2 regions of the Telluria sp. BA11 genome follow, and region 2 is predicted to be linked to the other one. Evidence: predicted binding sites of a transcription regulator. Region 2 holds the regulator's gene; the other holds the start of a gene.
What was found. The regulator sigma-54, encoded in region 2, starts transcription at its own class of promoters, with help from an activator protein. The targets are predictions, from matches to a motif close to TGGCANGNAANCTGCTTT.
Positions count from the first base shown of each region.

Region 1: a site for sigma-54 is predicted at 2,520-2,537, ahead of AC1MGT_RS14105 (transglutaminase family protein). Genes of this name have one in related genera too.

Region 1 is NZ_CM155275.1:3,210,642-3,214,592, forward strand. Features, by position in the region: gene AC1MGT_RS14105 (transglutaminase family protein) at 1-2,421, opposite strand, end outside; gene AC1MGT_RS14110 (circularly permuted type 2 ATP-grasp protein) at 2,612-3,951, shown strand, end outside.
Region 2 is NZ_CM155275.1:3,024,450-3,028,400, forward strand. Features, by position in the region: gene lptC (LPS export ABC transporter periplasmic protein LptC) at 1-115, shown strand, start outside; gene lptA (lipopolysaccharide transport periplasmic protein LptA) at 161-709, shown strand; gene lptB (LPS export ABC transporter ATP-binding protein) at 706-1,461, shown strand; gene AC1MGT_RS13310 (RNA polymerase factor sigma-54) at 1,476-2,960, shown strand; gene hpf (ribosome hibernation-promoting factor, HPF/YfiA family) at 3,035-3,391, shown strand; gene AC1MGT_RS13320 (enoyl-CoA hydratase/isomerase family protein) at 3,490-3,951, shown strand, end outside.

The DNA of each region.
Region 1 (3,951 bases), 190 kb from region 2:
CATCCACGGCTTGTCGCCGGGATGCATGGTCGGCAGCACCTTGTCCATCTGCTGGAATGCGATCGCCAGTTCGTACAGGTTGTCGTCGCGCGCTTCATCCACGCGCGGCGCCTGGCTGGTCGGGCCGATGAAGGTGCCCGAGAACAGGTACGACAGGGCAGGGTGGATCTGCCAGTACGTGATCAGGCTTTTCAGCAGGTCCGGCCGGCGCAGCATCGGGCTGTCTTCGACCGTGGCGCCGCCCAGCGTTGCGTGGTTGCCGCCGCCGGTGCCCGTGTGACGGCCGTCGAGCATGAATTTCTCGGTGCCCAGGCGGGTCAGGCGCGCTTCCTGGTACAGCGTCGTCATGTTGTGGACCAGCTCATGCCAGCTTGCCGCCGGATGAATGTTGACCTCGATGACACCCGGGTCGGGCGTGACGCTCAGCAGCTTGATGCGCGGGTCGCGCGGTGGCGCGTAACCCTCGATGCGCAGCTTCATCTTGAGCTTGGCGGCCGTGTTCTCGACCGCCGTGACCAGCGCCAGGTAATCCTCGATGCGCTTTTGCGGCGGCATGAAGATGTACAGGCGGCCCGCGCGCACTTCGAGGCACAGCGCCGTGTGGATGACTTCGCGCGCTTCCGGGTCAGCTGCGGCAGGCGTTGCCTTGTTTGTCGATTTGCCGGGCGCCACGCTCAGGACCGGGCGCCGGTCCTTCTTGCCAACCGGGAGCGGGCCGCGCGGCGCGAACGGGTCCACATCGAAATCGGGATCGCGCTCTTCGGGCAGCACCCACGGCAGCGTGGACAGCGGCAGGCGCAGGCCGATCGGCGAATCGCCTTCGATCAGGTACAGGTTTTCGCGCTTGAGCGGCCACGGCGACGTGCGCCAGCTGGTGCCCAGCATGACGGACGGATCGTGTTCGCGGGCTTTGAGCGGCAGCACGTAGCCGGCCACCTGGCCCAGGCCCCGTTCGAGCAGGCGCGCCAGGCGGCGGCGCTCTTCCGGTGCTTTCAGGTCGGCGTCCAGCGGATCGAGATTGCGCGGCAGCGCCTGCTCGCGCTGGGCTTGCAGCAGCACGTCTTCGTAGGCCGGGATGGCGCTGCCGGCCGGCAGGCCGAGCGATTTGACCAGCTCCGCGGCAAAGCGGCCGGCATCTTCGCTGCCATAGCCATCATCGATGTGCTCGTCCGAGAACAGCGACGGATCGAACCACATCGGCTGGCCGTCGACGCGCCAGAAGATGTTCAGCGCCCAGCGCGGCAGCGGCTCGCCCGGATACCACTTGCCCTGGCCGTAATGGATCATGCCGCCCGGTGCAAAGTGGTTCTTCAGGCGGTGCATCAGGTTGCCCGCCAGCTCGCGCTTCTTGTCGCCATGCGCCAGCGTGTTCCATTCGGCGCCGTCCATGTCGTCGATCGAGACAAAGGTGGGCTCGCCGCCCTGCGTCAGACGCACGTCCTGGTTCACCAGATCAGAATCGACCTGCTGGCCCAGGCGGTTGATCTTGTCCCAGTCGTGTTCCGTGTACGGCTTGGTCACGCGCGGGTCTTCGTGGATGCGCGTGATCGTCATTTCGTGGACGAACGTGACCTCGGCCTTGTCGGTAAAGCCCGTGACCGGCGCGGCCGACGACGGCATCGCCGTGCAGGCCAGCGGGATATGGCCTTCGCTGGCCAGCATGCCCGAGGTGGGGTCGAGACCAATCCAGCCGGCGCCCGGCACATACACCTCGGTCCAGGCGTGCAGGTCGGTAAAGTCGACGGTGGTGCCGCTCGGGCCGTCGAGCGCTTCCTGGTCGGCGGTGAGCTGGATCAGGTAGCCGGACACGAAACGCGCCGCCAGGCCCATCTCGCGCAGGATCTGCACCAGCAGCCAGCCGGTATCGCGGCACGAACCGGAGCGCTTCTGCAATGTGTCTTCCGGCTCCTGCACGCCCGGCTCCATCCGCAGCAGGTACGCGATGTCGCGCTGCAGGCGCTGGTTGATGGCCACCAGGAAGTCGTTCGTGCCCATCGGCTGGGCCAGCAGTTCGCGCCGCGCGCTGGCGACCCACTCGGTCAGCAGCGGGCCAGGCTCTTGCGACCTGGTGTACGGGCTCAGTTCGGACTGCAGCAGGTCCGGGTAGGCGAACGGGAACGTCTCGGCATATTTTTCGACGAAGAAGTCGAACGGGTTAATCACCGTCATGTCCGCAACGAGGTCGACTGTGAACTCGAGCACGTCGGTTTGTTCGGGGAACACGAAACGGCCAATGTAGTTGCCGTACGGGTCTTGCTGCCAATTGATGAAATGCTCTTTCGGCAGGACGGTCAGTGAATACGACAGGATCGGTGTACGCGCATGTGGCGCCGGACGCAGGCGCACTTCATGCGGTGACAGATTGACCAGGCGGTCGTAACGGTAGCTGGTCTTGTGATGAAGCGCAACGCGGATAGCCATGCGGTGGTGCCTTTCGATTGGGGCGCGATCGATGCCGGCGCTCTGAATTTGGTCGTATTAGTTTGCGCGCAACTAAGCAGGCGCAAGATAGAAGCATTTAAGCATGATTCATACCCGCGTTCGTTTGACTTGTGAGTCGTACGGGGTGGCTGGCACGTTTCTTGTTAGTATTCTGGCACAGGAGGCAATGATGTCGAACTTTTACGATGAAATGTATTCCAATGAGGCAACTGTGCGGCCTCATTATCAGGCATTCGCGGATTGGCTCGGCCAGCAACCCCCGCATCTGATCGAGCAGAAGCGGGCGGAAGCCGAGCTGAACTTCCAACGCGTGGGGATCACGTTTGCTGTGTACGGCGACAACGCTGGCAAGGAACGGCTGATCCCATTCGACATCATTCCGCGCGTAATCAACGCCGCCGAGTGGGCCAAACTGCAGGCCGGCCTGGTGCAGCGCGTGACCGCGCTGAACCGCTTCCTGCACGATGTGTACCACGACCAGAACATCCTGAAGGCGGGCGTCATTCCGGCCGAACAGATCCTGAATAACGCGCAGTACCGACCGGCCATGCAGGGCGTTAATGTGCCCCTGGATATCTATGCCCACATTGCCGGCGTCGACATCGTGCGCGCCGGCGAGGGCGAGTTCTACGTCCTGGAAGACAATCTGCGCGTGCCGTCGGGCGTGTCGTACATGCTGGAAAACCGCAAGATGATGATGCGGTTGTTCCCGGCGCTGTTTGCGCGCAACCGCGTGGCGCCGGTCGACCATTATCCCGATCTGCTGCTGGACAATCTGCGCACCGTGGCGCCGCATGGCGGCGACGATCCCACCGTGGTCGTGCTCACGCCCGGCATGCACAACTCGGCTTATTTCGAGCACGCGTTCCTGGCCCAGCAAATGGGCGTGGCGCTGGTACAGGGGCAAGACCTGTATGTCAGCAACGACACCGTCTACATGCGCACGACGCGCGGCCCGAAGCAGGTCGACGTCATCTATCGCCGCATTGACGACGATTATCTCGATCCGCGCGCGTTCCGCCCCGAATCGACGCTGGGCGTGCCGGGCCTGCTCGATGCGGTGCGCGCCGGCCGCGTTGGCCTGGCCAATGCCATCGGCACCGGCGTGGCCGACGACAAGTCGATCTACCCGTTCGTGCCGGACATGATCGAGTTCTATCTCGGCGAAAAGCCGATCCTGAACAACGTGCCGACCTACCAGTGCAGGAAACCAGAACACCTCCAGTACACGCTGGCGAATTTGCCCCAGCTGGTGGTCAAGGAAGTGCACGGGGCCGGCGGCTACGGGATGCTCGTCGGGCCCGCCTCGACGACGGCCGAGATCGAAGACTTCCGCCGCCGCGTGCTGGCCAATCCGGACGGTTACATCGCCCAGCCGACGCTGGCGCTGTCGGCGTGCCCGACCTATGTCGAATCGGGCATCGCGCCGCGCCACATCGATCTGCGCCCGTTCGTGTTGTCGGGCAAGACCGTGTCGATGGTACCGGGCGGGCTGACCCGCGTGGCGTT
Region 2 (3,951 bases):
CATGGAGCTTGGCGCGTCCAGCCTCAAGGCCACCGGCATGATGGCCAACAACGCGACCATGCAGATGCAATTGTCCGGCCGCGGCCGTATCGTCTATCCGCCACGCCAGCGCTGAAGGCCATCAGCCATGCGCGCGTGCTAACCCAGGACCAGCACCATCATGAAAAAACTCTTTGCTGCCGCTTTCTTTTCACTCCTTTCCTTGACCGCCATGGCCGAAAAGGCCGACTCGCTCAAGCAGGCGGCGCTCGAATACGATAACGGCGACCTCGATGGCGTCGCGGGCGTACGCACCTTCACCGGCAACGTGATCCTGACCCGCGGCACGCTGCTGGTCAAGGCCGAACGCGCCGTCGTCAGGGAGACACCCGAAGGCTATATGAGCGTGACGCTCACCGCTGCCAACGGCAAGCCCGCCACGTTCCGTCAGAAGCGTGACGGCGGCCCGAACCTGTGGGTCGAAGGCCAGGCCGAACGCATCGAATACGATGAGCGTTCGGAGCTGGTGCGCCTGTACTCGAACGCCGTCGTCAAGGAACTCGAAAACGACCGGATGACCAACCAGATGACCGGTCCGTTCATCTCGTACGACAACCGCAAGGAAGTCGTCGCCGTGCGCAATGACGTCAGCGGCGAGAGCAAGGTTGGCGGCGGGCGCGGCACGCTGATCCTGGCGCCCAAGCGTGCGCCGGCCGGAGGCACGCAATGACGGAACTGAACGATCGCAGCACGCTGGTCGTCAAGGGCCTGCAGAAAAGCTATGGCAAGCGCCTGGTCGTGCGCGATGTGTCGCTCGATGTCGAATGCGGCGAAGTGGTGGGTTTGCTGGGCCCGAACGGCGCCGGCAAGACCACCTCGTTCTACATGATCGTCGGCCTGGTGCCGTCGGACGCCGGCTCGATCAGCATCAACGGCACCGACATCACCAGCCTGCCGATCCACCGCCGCGCAGTGCTCGGCCTGTCGTACCTGCCGCAGGAAGCGTCGGTGTTTCGCAAGCTGACGGTGGAAGAAAACATCCGCGCCGTGCTCGAACTGCAGAAGGTCAACGGCAAATCGCTCACCAAAACCGAGATCAGCGACCGCCTCGATACCTTGCTGGCCGACCTGCAGATCGAGAAGCTGCGCGAGAACCCGGCGCTGTCGTTGTCGGGCGGTGAGCGGCGCCGCGTGGAGATCGCGCGCGCACTGGCCACCAACCCGCGCTTCGTGCTGCTCGATGAACCGTTTGCCGGCGTCGATCCGATCGCCGTGATCGAGATCCAGCGCATCGTGCGCTTCCTCAAGGAGCGCAAGATCGGCGTCCTGATCACCGACCACAATGTCCGCGAGACGCTCGGCATCTGCGACCGCGCCTACATCATCAATCAGGGCGCGGTGCTTGCATCCGGCCGCCCCGACGATATCATCGCCGACGAATCGGTACGGCGCGTGTACCTCGGTGAACATTTCCGCATGTAAGCCATACTCAATTGATGAAACAGTCCCTTCAGCTCCGCACTTCGCAGCACCTGGCGCTCACGCCACAGCTGCAGCAATCCATCCGGTTGCTGCAGCTGTCGACGCTCGAACTGCATCAGGAGATCGAGCAGATATTGGGCGATAACCCGCTGCTCGAAAGGCTCGATGACCCGCTCGATCATTCGGTGCGCTTGCTGGCCGATGGGGCCATCAACAATGCGCCGGCACCGGGCGAGGCGCCGCCGGCGCCAGGCCAGCAGGCCGAGGGTGAAGGCAGCGCGCCGGCCGAGGGCGAGGGCGCTGAAGGCGGCGCGGTCGATGGCGAGCGGCCCGACAACGACTGGAGCGAAGGCAGTGGCGCGTCGTCCGGCAGCGCCAGCAGCGACGACGAAGACGGCCGCCCGCAGCTGGAGGCATGCGCCATCACGCTGCGCGAACACCTGATGGAACAGGTGCGCGAAACGCTGCTGTCAACGCGCGACCGCGCGCTGGCCGAACTGGTGATCGACGCGCTCGACGACAACGGCTACCTGGAAGAACCGCTCGACGACATCCACGCACGCCTGCCCGAAGAACTCGAGGTCGACCTCGACGAACTGCGCTGCGCGCTGGCGATGGTGCAGAGCATGGACCCGGTGGGCGTTGGCGCGCGCAGTGCGGCCGAATGCCTGGCGCTGCAGATCCGGCGCATGCCGGGCGTGCCGATGGTCACGCGCCGCATGGCCCTGAAGATCGTCGAAGGCTACCTGACCTGGTTCGCGCAGCGCGAATACAGCAAGCTGAAAAAAGCGCTCGATTGCGACGACGAAGACCTGCGCGAAGTGCAGGCCGTGGTCCGCCAGTGCAATCCGCATCCGGGCGCCGCGTTTGCGTCGAACGTGTCAGATTACGTGGTGCCGGACGTGATCGTGCGGCGCGCCAAGAACGGCTGGGCAGTCACGCTGAACCAGGACGTGATGCCGCGCCTGCGCGTCAACAGCCTGTACGCGACCATGCTCAAGCAGGGCCGCAGCGAGAGCCAGATGGGCGCGCAGATGCAAGAGGCGAAGTGGCTCATCAAGAATATGCGCCAGCGTTTCGACACGATCCTGCGTGTGGCCGAGGCGATTGTCGAGCGCCAGCGCAACTTTTTCAGCCATGGCGCGGTTGCCATGCGGCCCCTTGTTTTGCGTGAGATAGCTGATACACTAGGTCTGCACGAGAGCACGATCTCTCGTGTCACAACCCAGAAATACATGCTGACCCCGCACGGCATGTTCGAGTTGAAGTATTTCTTCGGTAGCCACGTTGCCACCGAAGCGGGCGGCGAAGCATCCTCAACGGCAATCCGTGCGCTCATCGCACAATTGACAGGAGCAGAAGACCCTAAGAATCCATTATCCGACAGCAAGATCGCGGAAATGCTCGGGGAACAAGGCATGGTCATTGCTCGCAGGACGGTCGCAAAATACCGTGAAGCGCTCAAGATCCCCCCCGTCAGTCTCCGCAAAGCCTTGTAACAACGCCGCTCATACAGTCTGTGCCTTCAGCTCCTGTGTGGTGCAAGCGACGTGACATCTTCAAAGGAGTGTGTATGAACCTCACCATCAGTGGTCACCATCTCGAAGTAACCCCTGCCATCCGTGAATACGTTCAGAATAAGCTGGAACGCATTATTCGCCATTTCGATCAAGTCATAGATACCCACGTCTTCCTGGCCGTCGATAACCTCACTGAAAAAGAAAAAAGGCAAAAAGCTGAAATCAATGTCCAGGTGTCGGGCAAGACCCTGCACGTGGCGAGCGTCGCGCAAGACCTGTATGCCGCGATCGACATGTTGATGGATAAACTGGATCGACAAATCCTGAAGCACAAGCAGATGCTCAAAGACCATAACCGCACAGCGATCAAACGCCTGGACGTCGACGAAGCAGACGTCGCTGCCGCCTGATCGAGCGCAGGTCACCACCGCCAGGGGCGTCTTTTCGGGACGCCCTTTTTGCATCCCGTTGCCGGTAAAATACGTGTTTCCTTTCGATGGATCACGCCATGTCCGAACACGTCCTGACCCGCATTGCCAACCGCACCGGCATCATCACCCTCGACCGGCCGAAGGCGCTCAATTCGCTGTCGCTGGACATGGTGCGCGCGCTGACCGCGATCCTTCTTGACTGGCAGTGTGACGCTGCCGTCGATGCCGTGGTGATCGCCAGCAGCAGCGAGAAAGCACTGTGCGCGGGCGGCGATATCCGCTTCTTCCACGAGGTCGGCAATGCCTCGCCACAAGGCGGCAGCGCACTGCTCGAGGATTTCTTCACCGAAGAATACGCGCTGAACCACCTGATCCATTTTTACCCGAAACCGTATATTGCGCTGATGGACGGCGTGGTCATGGGCGGCGGCATGGGCATCGCGCAGGGCGGGCCCGATTGCGGCCTGCGCATCGTCACCGAGCGCACGAAGATGGCAATGCCCGAGGTGAATATCGGCCTGTTCCCCGATGTCGGCGGC